Regions from separate parts of the Thiomonas sp. TH-17 genome, predicted to be linked through region 3. Evidence: predicted binding sites of a transcription regulator. Region 3 holds the regulator's gene; each other region holds the start of a gene.

Region 1 (4,136 bases), on a different contig from region 3:
GACGGTTGCTGCGCACCGCTAGTCGAAGTGGCTCAGGCAGCAGGAATGTGGGCTGCGGCATGCCGTCCGGCCGCGTGGGCTTGGGACGCACCGGCTCGGAGGCGGGCCGCCATTGCTGCGCCCATTCCGGGCGGGCGTCCTCGACCAGGGCCGGTCGCAACACCCGCTCTGGTCCCAGGCGCGCCGCAATGCGCTCAAGCGCGAGGGTCAGGGACTCCCGGTCGGCGCTGGCATCGGGCAGCAAGGAGGCGTTGGGCGGGGCGTAGTCGCGCACGTCGTCCACGACCAATTCCAGACACTCGACCGGCGCCGCGAGTTGCACCCGCGCCAATTGCTCGGCGAGGAGGTGGGAGAGATGGTCCACATCGCGCATCGGCTCAGCTGTGCGGATGACAAGGGCATCACCAACCCCCACGTCCTTCGGCCGCATGGTGTCGTGAACCCAGCTCAGGGTGAAGGTGGTCACGCCGGCATTGCGCGCCACCAGCCAGCCGTGCAACTGCAGCAGCAAGCGCTTGGCGGCAAAGACCAACGCCATGGCGGTCTCCACCCGGGCCATCAGTTCCACCTTGGCGGTGAAGGTTTCGGGAACGGTGACCCAGGCCAACTGCTCGGCGCGCAGGCCGTAGGCCCGGTCCATGGCGTCAATGAGTGCAGCGCCAAAGCGCCGGGTGATGCCGCCGCGGGGCAGGGCGCGCAGGTCGCCCAGGGTGCGGCAACCCAGTTGCGCCAGGGTGGTCTCATGCGGCATGGCTGCGGTCAGCGCGGCAACAGGAAGCGGGTCGAGGCGCTCATCCAGGGGAACTGCATCAACACCGCCGATGTCGGCGCGAGCCAGAGCAAGAGCCCCCAGCGCTGTCGGCGCCCAGGCCAGAGAGGAAACGCCTAGCGTGGGCGCATCGGCCTGCACCCGCGCGGCCAGCGTGATGGCTCCACCAAAGAGCCGCAGGCTGGCCGCAACCTCCATCAGCACGGCCTCGTCGCACAGGGCGACCCGGGGCGTGAACTGCAGCGCCCAGAGGGCCAGACCGCGCTGCGCGGCGGCAGGGGGCTCAGGCAGCTCAGAGCTGGACGGACTCGGCAGTCGCAGCGCGCACCACAGCATGGCGGGCTCCGGTTGGAAGTGAGACAAAACGACTCGGCACACGGGAGCGCCGGGTCAGAATGGGCGCGAGCGAGACCGGCACGGCGGGCAACACCAGTGTGGTGTCATGCGCTGGACCCCGACGCTTGAGCACCTGCACGCGCAGGGACCAGTCCGGTCCAGACTGGGCGAGCACGCGCAGCGCGGCGGGGGAGGATTCACTGCGCACGCCCTCGGGGCGCAGGGCGATGCACAGGGCACGGCCACCCTGCAGACGGCTCTGCAGTCGGCGCAGTTGTTCCGGTCGCACTTGGGGTAACCAGGCGAGGACCGCCCCGGCGATGTCGGCCTGGACCAACTGCTCGGTGACCCACAGCCGCTGCGCCGGAGCCTCGGCCTGCACCCAGATGAGCTGCCGTTCACTGAGGCCAAGAGATTGCAGGCCGGGCAGGTAGGGTGGCTTGGGCGGCCCAACCACCACGACGCAGCCGCCGGCCGCAGCCACCGTGCCGAGTGCCGTACCGAGCAGGCGCCATTCCAGCAGGGAGGGTTGCGGGCTCAGTACCTCGGTGAGACTGCCGCAGGGCCAGCCACCTCCCGGCAACTCGGCATCCAGCGCAGACCAGCCACTGGCCACGACAGGGCCCGCAGGGGCGGCGATGTCATCGCCCCGCCAGACGGCCGCGGCAACGGACGACGGGAGGTCGGCAAGCAGAACGGCAGATGTTGGCATGGCAGGCTGTCCTTCGAGACGGGAGGGCAAGCCTACACAAAAACTGTATAAAAGAACAGTCTTTTAATTTTTCGGGGAATGGGCGACGCTCGGGCTTTAGACCACCACGCCGGGAGCGACCATGTGCGGCAGATACGTCCTCAAAAGCACCCCGCAGCACTTGCGCGAGCAGTTTGGCATCGAGGGGCCGGATGCTGCGCACAGCGAGGAATGGCGTCCCCGGTACAACATTGCACCCAGTCAGGTCGCGCCCGTCGTGCGGGTCATCGAGGGCCAGCGCCACCTGGACTTGCTGCGATGGGGTTTGATTCCGTCGTGGGCCGAGGACCTGAGCATCGGAATGAAACTCATCAATGCGCGCAGCGAGAGCGCGGCGACGAAGCCTGCGTTTCGCGCCGCGTTCCGGTCCCATCGATGCATCGTGCCGGCGGACGGGTTCTATGAATGGCAGCACCTGGCCTCGGGAAAGCAGCCCTTCTACATCCACCGCAAGGACGGGCAACTCCTCGCCATGGCGGGCCTGTGGGAACACTGGACGCCCCCGGGCACCCAGGACTCCGTTCAGACCTTCACCATCTTGACGACAGAGGCGAACGACCTGATGCGGCCGTTGCATGACCGGATGCCGGTCGTGCTCCAGGAGGAAGATGTTGCCCCATGGTTGGACCCGACAGCGAAGCCGGCCGACCTGCAGGCGCTGATGCGGCCGTTGGGCGGTGGAAATTTGTGCGCGTATCCGGTTGGCAAGGCGGTCGGTAATGTTCGAAACGATATGCCGACCTTGATTGATGCAGTATGAGCGGATGCCGACCAGTCGGTGCCTCCCCGGTGAACCGGGGAGAGTCAGCGCGCCTCAGCGCAGGCCGTTCCTCCGGTAGACGCAGATATTGCAACGCTATTCAACACACAAAGACCGTTTAAAGGCCGTATGGGCGTGATATTTCGATGGGTCGTTGCGAGTGAATTTCCGTTATTTCGAATAAATAACGAGTTTTTTGAATATTTCTTGGCCTGTTTTTAGAATCAGCCTATCAATATGTGGCGGACGCGCAACAACGATTAGAATATTAGGCTCGAACAGTTGAAAATCAAACAGTGGTTGCTATATAATTTGCTTATCGCGTTGATTGATGTTCTGGCTCAGCAATCTCTGCGGTACTGTAAGGTGGACAGTAGTTGAGAAATTATCATCGTTTTCATCAGCCGAACAGGCTGTTTCAAGAAACAGCAGTTGCTTTAGATGCAATTTGCACAAGGGATGGCGCGAAAGTGCTACCCCACTTCCCAGCCGAACAGGCTGTTTCAAAAGAAGCGATAGCTCATTGAGTGAATCTCGCAAACGGATGACGCGAAAGTGTCACCGACTCCCAGCCGAACAGGCTGTTGAAAACCCGGCTCCGGCCGGGTTTTTTGTGTCGTCGACCGAGAAGTCCCCGTTTCGGGCGTGTTTACGGTCGTGAGGAGCGGACTGCTCGTCAGGTCGTCACGACTCAACAGGGGGAACGAATTGCCGGCGCGGCTCAGCGCAGCCCGCCAGCCTCGGCGCTGACCAGTTCGATGCCGGTCCAGTCGAGTGCCTGACGGCCTTTAGCCAGACTGGTGAGCAGGCGTTCGTGCAACAAATCCGCCAGCGGCATGGGCAGAGTTGCCTGCTCAGCCACGTCGCGCACCAGGCGCACGTCCTTCATGCCCAGCTCCAGCTTGAACCCAGCGGGCTCATACGCCCGCTTGGCCAGGATTTGAGAGTAGTTTTGATAAATCGGGCAGGCAAAAATGGTCTGTCCCAAAAAACTGGCCAGGGCGCTGCGGTCGATACCGTTCTTCTCGACCAAGGCCAGCGCTTCCGCCATCGCTTCGACGGCGGAGAGAATCAGAAAATTGCCGCTGAGCTTGACCACATTTGCCGCCCCCGGGTCCTCCCCGAAGTCATGGATGCCTTGCCCGAGTGCGTCCAGCACCGGCTTGGCCCGCACCTTCGCTTGCGCCGAACCCGATTGCACTATCCACAGCTTCTTGGCCGCCGCCGCTTCCGGACGCCCGAAGACCGGGGCGCTGAGGAACAGGCTGCCCCGCTTAGCGTGCTCCGCCGCCAGGGCGCGGGATGTCTCCGGAGACACCGTGCTCATCGAAATGTGGAGGCCACCTTGGCCGAGCTTGTCGGCAAATCCGCCAGGCCCTACCGTAACCTTCTGCAGAGCGGCATCGTTGGCCACCATGGTGACTGCAATCCCGCCGGGGCTCACGGCATCGGCGGGCGTGGGTGCGACTTTCGCACCCGACGCTTGGAGCGATTGCGCGCGCGCGGCACTGCGGTTATAG
Region 2 (4,136 bases), on a different contig from region 3:
AGCAAAACCCCAGCCTGACGCAAGCGCAGATTGCGGCCATTCAGGCCACTGCGCAGCACGATGCAACCTCGCAGGCGGTTGCTGTCGCGCAGGCGACCGTGGCGCAAGCGGCAGACGAACTGGCCGCCCAAGTCAATCTGATCACCAGCAAGGGAGCGAAGTACGTGATGGTCTACACCTTGCCGGATTCATCGCAGACGCCGTTTGGCCGCGGTTTGCCCTACACCGGCATGACGCCTCCGCAAGCTCCGCCAGCAGGTTATGTGTGCGACAACACCGTGACCACAACCCCGTGCTATCTGTTGTCGAATCTGGTGCAGGTATTCAACCAACGCCTGCTCAATGATTTGCAAGGGCAACCTGTCAAGGTGCTTGATGGCTACAGCCTGCTCAATCAGGAAATTGCCAACCCATCGCAGTTTGGTTTCACCAATGTAACGACGCCATGGTGCGACCCGGCCACTACGAGTTCTCTGCTCTGCAATGTGAACACGCGTTATACGGCAGCGGGTGCAAGCACGGCCAATCTCGGCACTTGGCTGTTCGCGGATTCCGTTCATCCCACACCTGCTGGCTACAAAATCATTGCCAGCACGACTCTGCAGGCGATGAAGGGTTTCGGCTGGATTTCGCAATAAACCCGCAGCACACATAAAACTTCTGAGGAGAACTCATGATGCGTCAATCGCGATTCAATGTTCTGCGCGGTGCTTTGATGGCTGCGGGCTTGGCGGCGGGGGCGGTGTTGGCCCCTGCAGCCATGGCGGACGACACCGGGCCGCAAAACACCGTGTTCGTGGGACTGGCTTATTTGCAGAACCATTCCAAATCGGCCAACCTGAGCGGGTACAACACGCCACCCAATCTCAATCTGGATGTGGGCGATGCCACCACGCTGGGGCTGGTGTACGTGCGCGACCTGCCGGGGCCGTTCAGCTTCGAATTGGTGCTGGGCTACCCGCCGCGGGTACGCACCGATGCCGCGGGATCGGGCTGGGGCGCGCTGCGGGGGGCGGGCGTGACGGATGTGGATGTCTACTCCCCGACGGCATTCATCAACTATCACTTCTTCGGCGACTACGCCAAGTGGGATCCCTTTGTCGGCGTGGGTCTGAACTACACCAAGTTCACCAATACCAAGGCCTTGCCGCCGCTGACGGGTGCGCAAGGGCCGACAAAGATCAACCTCTCAGATTCCTGGGGAGCTGCGGCGCACGTCGGTCTGATCTACCGCTTCAATTCCAAGTGGTCGGTGGTGGGTACCGTGGCCGTGGCAGACGTGCAGAGCGATCTGACTTCCACGTCTTATTCACCCGTCAATCCTTCGGTCATCACCTCGCAGGCGAAGACACACATCAACTTCCATCCCATCATCTACACCCTGGCCGTGGGCTATAGTTTTTAGAGTTTTGCTCACGCTGCAAGTTGTGGAAAGAGGGGGCTTCGGCCCTCTTTTTTTTGGGCGCCGTAAGCAGAAAATAATCTGTCTTTATATACAGCTGTGCTACATTGCGCAGCAGTGCTATTCAGACATGAGGAACGTGCCATGGAACAGGGAAAATCCGCAGTGAATCCAGAAAAAGCCAAGGCGCTTGCCGCCGCGTTGTCGCAAATCGAAAAGCAGTTCGGCAAGGGCACCATCATGCGCATGGCCGATGGCGAGGCGCAGCATGACATTCAGGTGGTGTCCACCGGCTCTCTGGGGCTGGACATTGCGCTGGGCGTGGGCGGTCTGCCGCGCGGCCGGGTGGTCGAGATCTACGGGCCAGAGTCCTCGGGCAAGACCACGCTCACACTCCAGGTCATCGCCGAAATGCAGAAGCTCGGCGGCACCTGCGCCTTCATCGACGCCGAGCACGCGCTCGACGTGCAATACGCCTCCAAACTCGGGGTGCAACTGCCTGATCTGCTGATTTCCCAGCCCGACACGGGTGAGCAGGCGCTTGAAATCGTCGACGCGCTGGTGCGCTCCGGCTCGGTGGACATGATCGTGATCGACTCGGTGGCTGCGCTCACGCCCAAGGCCGAAATCGAGGGTGAGATGGGCGATTCGCTGCCAGGTCTGCAGGCCCGGCTGATGAGCCAGGCGCTGCGCAAGCTCACCGCCAACATCAAGCGCACCAACTGCCTGGTCATTTTCATTAACCAGATCCGCATGAAAATCGGCGTGATGTTTGGCAATCCCGAAACGACGACCGGCGGCAACGCGCTCAAGTTCTACTCTTCGGTGCGTCTGGACATCCGCCGCATCGGCGCCATCAAGAAGGCCGAAGAGGTCATCGGTTCGGAAACCCGCGTCAAGGTGGTGAAGAACAAGGTGGCGCCGCCGTTCAAACAAGCGGAGTTCGACATTCTGTATGGTGAAGGCGTGTCGCGCGAAGGCGAAATCGTTGATCTGGGGGTGGTTGCCAAACTGGTGGAGAAGTCCGGCTCCTGGTATGCCTACAACGGCGAGAAAATCGGCCAGGGTAAGGACAACGCGCGCGAATTTCTCAAGTCAAATCCCGACATCGCCCGCGAGATCGAGAACAAGGTCCGCGTCAGTCTCGGCGTGCCTGAGGCCAATGCGCTGATGACGGCCGATATGTCCGAGGAAGAGCAAGACTGAGTCCGTTGCAATGAGCCTGCCTCGCGCCCAGCCTTCTTTGCGTGCGCGGGCCGTGCGCTATCTCTCGCAACGGGAGCACAGCCCGTTGGAACTGCGGCGCAAGCTGCTGCGCTATTGCGAAGAGCCCGAAGAGGTCGAGGCGCTGCTAGCCAGTCTGGAGCAGGCGGGTCTGCTCAGCAGTGAGCGTTTTGCCCAGTCGTTGATCCATCGACGGCAGCAACGCTACGGCAATTTGCGCATCGCACAAGAACTCGACGCGCACGGCCTGTCGTCCGATGCCACGGCAAATCTGCGTCAGGTTTTGAAAGACAGCGAACTGACTCGCGCCCACGCCGCTTGGGCGCGAAGGTTCCAGGCGCTTCCGAAGGACGCTGCCGAGCGGGCCAAACAGGCTCGTTTTTTGGCTCAGCGTGGCTTCAGCGGGGACGTCGTCCGCGCGGTTTTGCGCGGTGAGGGCACGGAAGACGTCGACTGACTTGCTGCGCCGCAGCAGGCTGCTACACTGATTCTTGCGCTTCATCAAAAATAGATCAGCCATGCGCGACACTCCTGCCGCCCCGTCATCGCCCAATCGCCGTCTGGTTCACCGCCGCAGTCTCAGTGTCGAGGTCTATGCGCGAGAGGATGGATTGTGGGATCTGCAGGCCGAATTGCGGGACGTGAAAACGCGCGATCTCACCCTGTCCGAACGCACCCGCCCGGCGGGCATTCCGGTGCACGACATGCTGCTGATCGTCACCATCGACGACGCGCTCAACATCGTCGATGCCCGCTCGCACACCCTGTTCAGCCCTTACGACACCTGCGGCGATCACGATGACGCCTACCGGCGGCTGATCGGCCTCAATCTGCTGCGCGGATTTCGCGCCGCCGTGCGCGAGCGCCTGGGCGGCGTGCTGGGCTGCACCCATCTCACCGAATTGACGCAGGTACTGCCCACCGCCGCGATTCAGGGTCTGGCAGGTCTGACCCAAATCGCCTTGCCCGTCACCGAAACCGAACGCCCCGCCGGTATGCCTTTTCAGCTCAACCGCTGTCACGCCCTGCGGCTGGACGGGCCCGCGGTGGCCGAGTTTTATCCCCGTTGGGCGCAACAGACTGCGCCACAACGCACCGAAGGCACAATGCCTACACCCCAAGTCGAGGACGAGACGCCATGAAAATCCATGAATATCAGGCCAAGCAATTATTGAGAGAACACGGTGTGCCGGTTCCACGCGGCAAGCCCGCGTTTTCCGTCGATGAGGCCGTCGCAGCAGCGCAGGAGTTGGGCGGCCCGGTCTGGGTGGTGAAGGCGCAGATTCACGCGGGCGGGCGAGGCAAGGGCGGCGGTGTCAAGCTGGCGCGTTCGATCGATGAGGTGCGGCAACTATCCCTGCAAATCCTGGGCATGCAGCTCGTCACCCATCAAACCGGGCCTGCGGGGCAGAAGGTGCGACGGCTGCTGATCGAGGATGGCGCCGATATCCAAAAAGAGTATTACGTCGCCGTGCTCACCGACCGTGCCACGCAAAAAGTGGCCGTCATG
Region 3 (4,136 bases):
ATCACCGCCATGGGCGGGCGGCTTGAGCTGAGCAATGCCGAGCCCAGCGGTTTGCAGGTGCAGATCTGGTTGCCCCAAGCCAGCGCCCATTCCGCCTGAGACTTCAAGGCAGATTGTTCATGAAGCGGGGCTTTGGGCGGCTAGTTCCAACAGCAGCCGCACCCGCAGCTTCACCGCATTGAGGCCGTCATCGGCGCCGCCGCGTACCGGGCCGACGCGCGACGCCACTCGAACCCGCACGCCCTGTTGTTCGGCCCAGCGCAGCGCGGCTTCGAGTTCGCGGTGCACCGTGCCGCCCCCGGTGCCGGCAACGACCATCCCGCCCAATCGGGGCTGAAGCGCAGTGCTCGAAATCAGGCAGCACACCAGCGCACTATCGCTACCCGCCGCATTGGTGAGCAACTCCACCCGCGGCCACTCGCCCGCAGCAGGTAGGGGAAATGGCGCTCCGGCCTCGGGCACGGGTTGTCGCCAAAGCCGCAAGGTCTCACCGTCAACCTCACCCAGCGGGCCGCGCTCTCCGGATGAAAACGCTTCCACCGCGTGCGTATTCGCCTTGGTCACATCGCGGGCGGCGTGGACCACGCCGTGCAGCACACAGACCACGCCCAGCCCCCGCGCCGCGGGATGCACGGCCACCCGCACGGCGTCGAGCAGATTCTGCGGGCCGTCGGCGTTCAGCGCGGTGGCTGGACGCATGGCAGCGGTCAGGATCACCGGCTTGTCGGTGTCCAGCACCAGGCGCAGAAAGTAGGCGGTTTCTTCCAGCGTGTCGGTGCCGTGGGTGATGACGCAGGCCTGAATTTGCGGCTGCGCCAGCCAGTAGGTCACGCGTTCGGCCAACTGCGTCCAGACCGCGAAGGTCATGTCCTTGCTGTCGAGATTGGCCACCTGCTCGGTGTGGATTTGAGCCAGGCGGCCGAGCGCCGGCACGCTTTGCAGCAGCGCGTCGACCCCCAAAACCCCGGCGGTGTAACCCGGCAGACTGGGGTCGCCCGTCGCGGCGCCCGCGATCGTGCCCCCCGTTCCCAACACCACAACCTGCGGCAAGGCAGCGCGAGAAAAAGAATCGGTCATGTGTGAATCTCTTTGCAGAAAGACTGTTTTGATTTACAGTGCTGTGAAAATCATCAAGCTGGAAATCTGATCAGGGTATCTTCATGGCGCAAACGATGACATGGCTCGCATGGCGAGTTCGTCCATCGGTCTCGCCCATCAAACTGACTTATTGTGCAACTGCCGGAGCCCACGCATGCGCCGTCTCATCTCGAAACTCACCCCTCGTCAGCAGGAAATTCTCGATCTCATCACCGCCTCCGTGCGCGAACTGGGCTACCCGCCCACCCGGGCCGAAATTGCGGCGCGGCTGGGATTCCGCTCGGCCAATGCGGCAGAAGATCACTTGCAGGCGCTCGCGCGCAAGGGTGTCATTGAACTGACGCCCGGGGCGTCGCGCGGCATTCGCATCACCGAATCGCAGCGCGCCTCGTCCTCGGGGACAACGTCCGGCAAAACGTCGGGCGCCATGGGCTTGCGTGCAAATGGGTTGCGTGCGGACCTATCTCATGGGCTGCAACTCGCGCTGCCCGGCGCCGAACAGCTCTGCCTGCCGCTGGTCGGCCGCGTCGCTGCCGGGCATCCCATCCTCGCGCAAGAGCATATCGAGCAGACGCTCAACGTCGACCCAGGCGCCTTCTCCGTGCGCCCCGACTATCTGCTCAAGGTTCGCGGCATGAGCATGCGCGATGCCGGCATTCTCGACGGCGACATGCTGGCCGTCAAAAGCAGCCAGACCGCGCAGAGCGGGCAGATCGTGGTGGCCCGCATCGGCGATGAGGTCACGGTCAAGCGCCTGCGCCTGCAGGCCGATCACATCGAGCTTCTACCGGCCAACCCCGAGTTCGCACCCATCCGCGTCGATGCCAGTCAGTCCTTCGCCATCGAGGGGCTCGCTGTCGGACTGCTGCGCGGCAAGCTGCAATGAAGCTCTCAGCACGCGCTACCGGAAAGTCCGGCAAGTAGTCGTGTCCGTCAGACCGCCGACACCTGCCGACGTGATTTCCACCAGCCCCACACCGCGGGAAGCAACGACAGCACGATGATGGCGATGGTCATGACACCCAAGTTGTGCTTGATCCACGGAATATTGCCGAACAGATAACCCGCCATGACCAGCAGCCCCACCCAGAGCGTGGCGCCCAGCATGTTGTAGGCCAGAAACTTGCCATACGACATCTCGGCCACGCCCGCCACAAACGGGGCGAAGGTACGAATGAAGGGCATGAACCGCGCGGCCACGATGGTGATGCCGCCATATTTCTCGTAAAAGGCATGCGCCTTGTCGAAGGCGCGACGGTTGAACCAGCGTGAGTCCGGCCACGAAAAAACCTTATGGCCGATGGCCTTGCCGATCTGGTAATTGAGGCTATCGCCCAGCACGGCGCCGAGCCAGAGCACGGCCATCACGCCCGGCAGGCTGAGCGCCCCGGTGGCCGCAAACGCGCCCACCACGAACAGCATGGAATCGCCAGGCAGAAACGGCATGATGACCAGCCCGGTTTCGACGAACACGATGCCGAAGAGCAGCCCGTACACCCAGGGGCCATACGCCGCGATGAACTGCGCCAGATGCACGTCGAAGTGCAGAATGAGGTCGATGAGAGCGTGGGGATCCATGCGGTTTGGGCTGAAAGCCGGAAGAGAGCCTTTGAAAGGCCGAAGACGCAGATGCTGCGCCAGAAGACTGAGCCGGGACTGAGCACCCCGGGTTGCGGACAGCCCGAAAAGTATACTGACCTGACTTGTCGTTTCTCCTGCCTCCAGGCCCCTCAACGAGGGGACGGCCGCCGCCATGCTGCGGCCTCGCGTCCTTACAGTATCCCTGCCTTGCTGCAACCCCAACGCCCGATTCGTCCGCTGCCGGACGTGCTCATCAGCCAGATTGCCGCCGGCGAAGTCATCGAGCGCCCGGCTTCGGCCTTGCGCGAACTGCTCGACAACGCCATCGATTCGGGCGCCAGCGCCCTCACCGTGCGCCTCGAACAGGGCGGGCTGGGCAGCGTGCAGGTCGAAGACGATGGTTGCGGCATTCCGGCAGAAGAGCTGCCGCTGGCGCTACTTCGCCACGCCACCAGCAAGATCACCGATCTCGACGAATTGCACCACGCCGCGCATCTGGGTTTTCGCGGCGAAGCGCTCGCGGCCATGGCCGCCGTGGCCGAAATCGAGATCATCAGCCGCCGCGCCGGAGCCGATGGCGCGCGCATTCACGCCAGCGCAGGCCAGGTCGCCGCGGTGCAACCCACAGCGGCGCAGCAGGGCACCCGCGTGACCTTGCGGCAGTTGTTTTTCAACCTGCCGGCGCGCCGCAAGTTTCTCAAGTCGCCACAGACCGAATATGCCTGGTGCGCCGACGTGTTCAAGCGCGCCGCCATCGCCCATCCCCAGATCGCCCTGCGGCTTTGGCATGACGGGCAGCTCAAGCTGCAATTCGAGCGCGACCCTTCGCCGCACGGGCTCGACCGCCTCGCCGCCGTGCTGGGAGAATCCTTCAGCGCGCACGCCCTGCTCGTCTCCGCCCAGATCGGCCCGCTCGCCGTACGCGGGCTGATCTGCAAGCCCACCGCGGCGCGCGCCCGTGCCGATGTCCATCACATCATTGTCAACAACCGCTGGGTACGCGACCGCACCGTGGCCCACGGCGTGCGCGCCGCCTACGCCGATGTGCTGCACGGCGCCTTGCAGCCGCAGTACGCCCTGCTGCTCGATCTGCCGTCTGATCTGGTCGATGTGAATGTGCATCCGGCCAAATCGGAAGTCCGGTTCCGCGACAGCTCCGCCGTGCATCAGGCCGTGCGCCATGCCGTCGAGCAGGTGCTCGCCCGGGTGGTCGGTGAAGCGTCTTCTTCGCATCCCGCCACACCGCCCGCCGCGTGGGAAAGACCGTCATCCTCCGCCCTGCCCGCGACGGCCGCGCTTCCCTTCGGCATGGCGAGGTCGAGCCCTAGCCCGATCCCCTGGGATGCTCTCGCGCGCGCCTATTCCCCCTTGACGACTGCGGACGCTCCGCCCGTGCAGGCGCGCGACAGCGCCGCACCGCGCCCCTATGCGCAAGCCACCGACCTGGCCGCCGCGCA

Evidence for each region. Region 3 encodes LexA, which represses DNA repair genes until DNA is damaged. Its sites were predicted from a motif close to ACTGTATNNNNATACAGT; they were not measured.
Region 1: the regulator LexA is predicted to act here: its motif matches at 1,860-1,877, upstream of imuA (translesion DNA synthesis-associated protein ImuA).
Region 2: the regulator LexA is predicted to act here: its motif matches at 1,483-1,500, upstream of recA (recombinase RecA).

What each region holds. Positions count from the first base shown of each region.
Region 1 is NZ_JBYCKI010000163.1:11,169-15,304, forward strand. It holds gene AC2VLV_RS10195 (Y-family DNA polymerase) at 1-1,105, opposite strand, end outside; gene imuA (translesion DNA synthesis-associated protein ImuA) at 1,062-1,817, opposite strand; gene AC2VLV_RS10205 (SOS response-associated peptidase) at 1,939-2,616, shown strand; gene AC2VLV_RS10210 (NAD(P)-dependent oxidoreductase) at 3,338-4,136, opposite strand, start outside.
Region 2 is NZ_JBYCKI010000071.1:14,497-18,632, reverse strand. It holds gene AC2VLV_RS04765 (SGNH/GDSL hydrolase family protein) at 1-638, shown strand, start outside; gene AC2VLV_RS04760 (OmpW/AlkL family protein) at 677-1,405, shown strand; gene recA (recombinase RecA) at 1,547-2,608, shown strand; gene recX (recombination regulator RecX) at 2,619-3,083, shown strand; gene AC2VLV_RS04745 (DUF2889 domain-containing protein) at 3,145-3,768, shown strand; gene sucC (ADP-forming succinate--CoA ligase subunit beta) at 3,765-4,136, shown strand, end outside.
Region 3 is NZ_JBYCKI010000022.1:8,710-12,845, reverse strand. It holds gene AC2VLV_RS01655 (ATP-binding protein) at 1-99, shown strand, start outside; gene AC2VLV_RS01650 (asparaginase) at 118-1,077, opposite strand; gene lexA (transcriptional repressor LexA) at 1,265-1,984, shown strand; gene AC2VLV_RS01640 (DedA family protein) at 2,032-2,676, opposite strand; gene mutL (DNA mismatch repair endonuclease MutL) at 2,887-4,136, shown strand, end outside.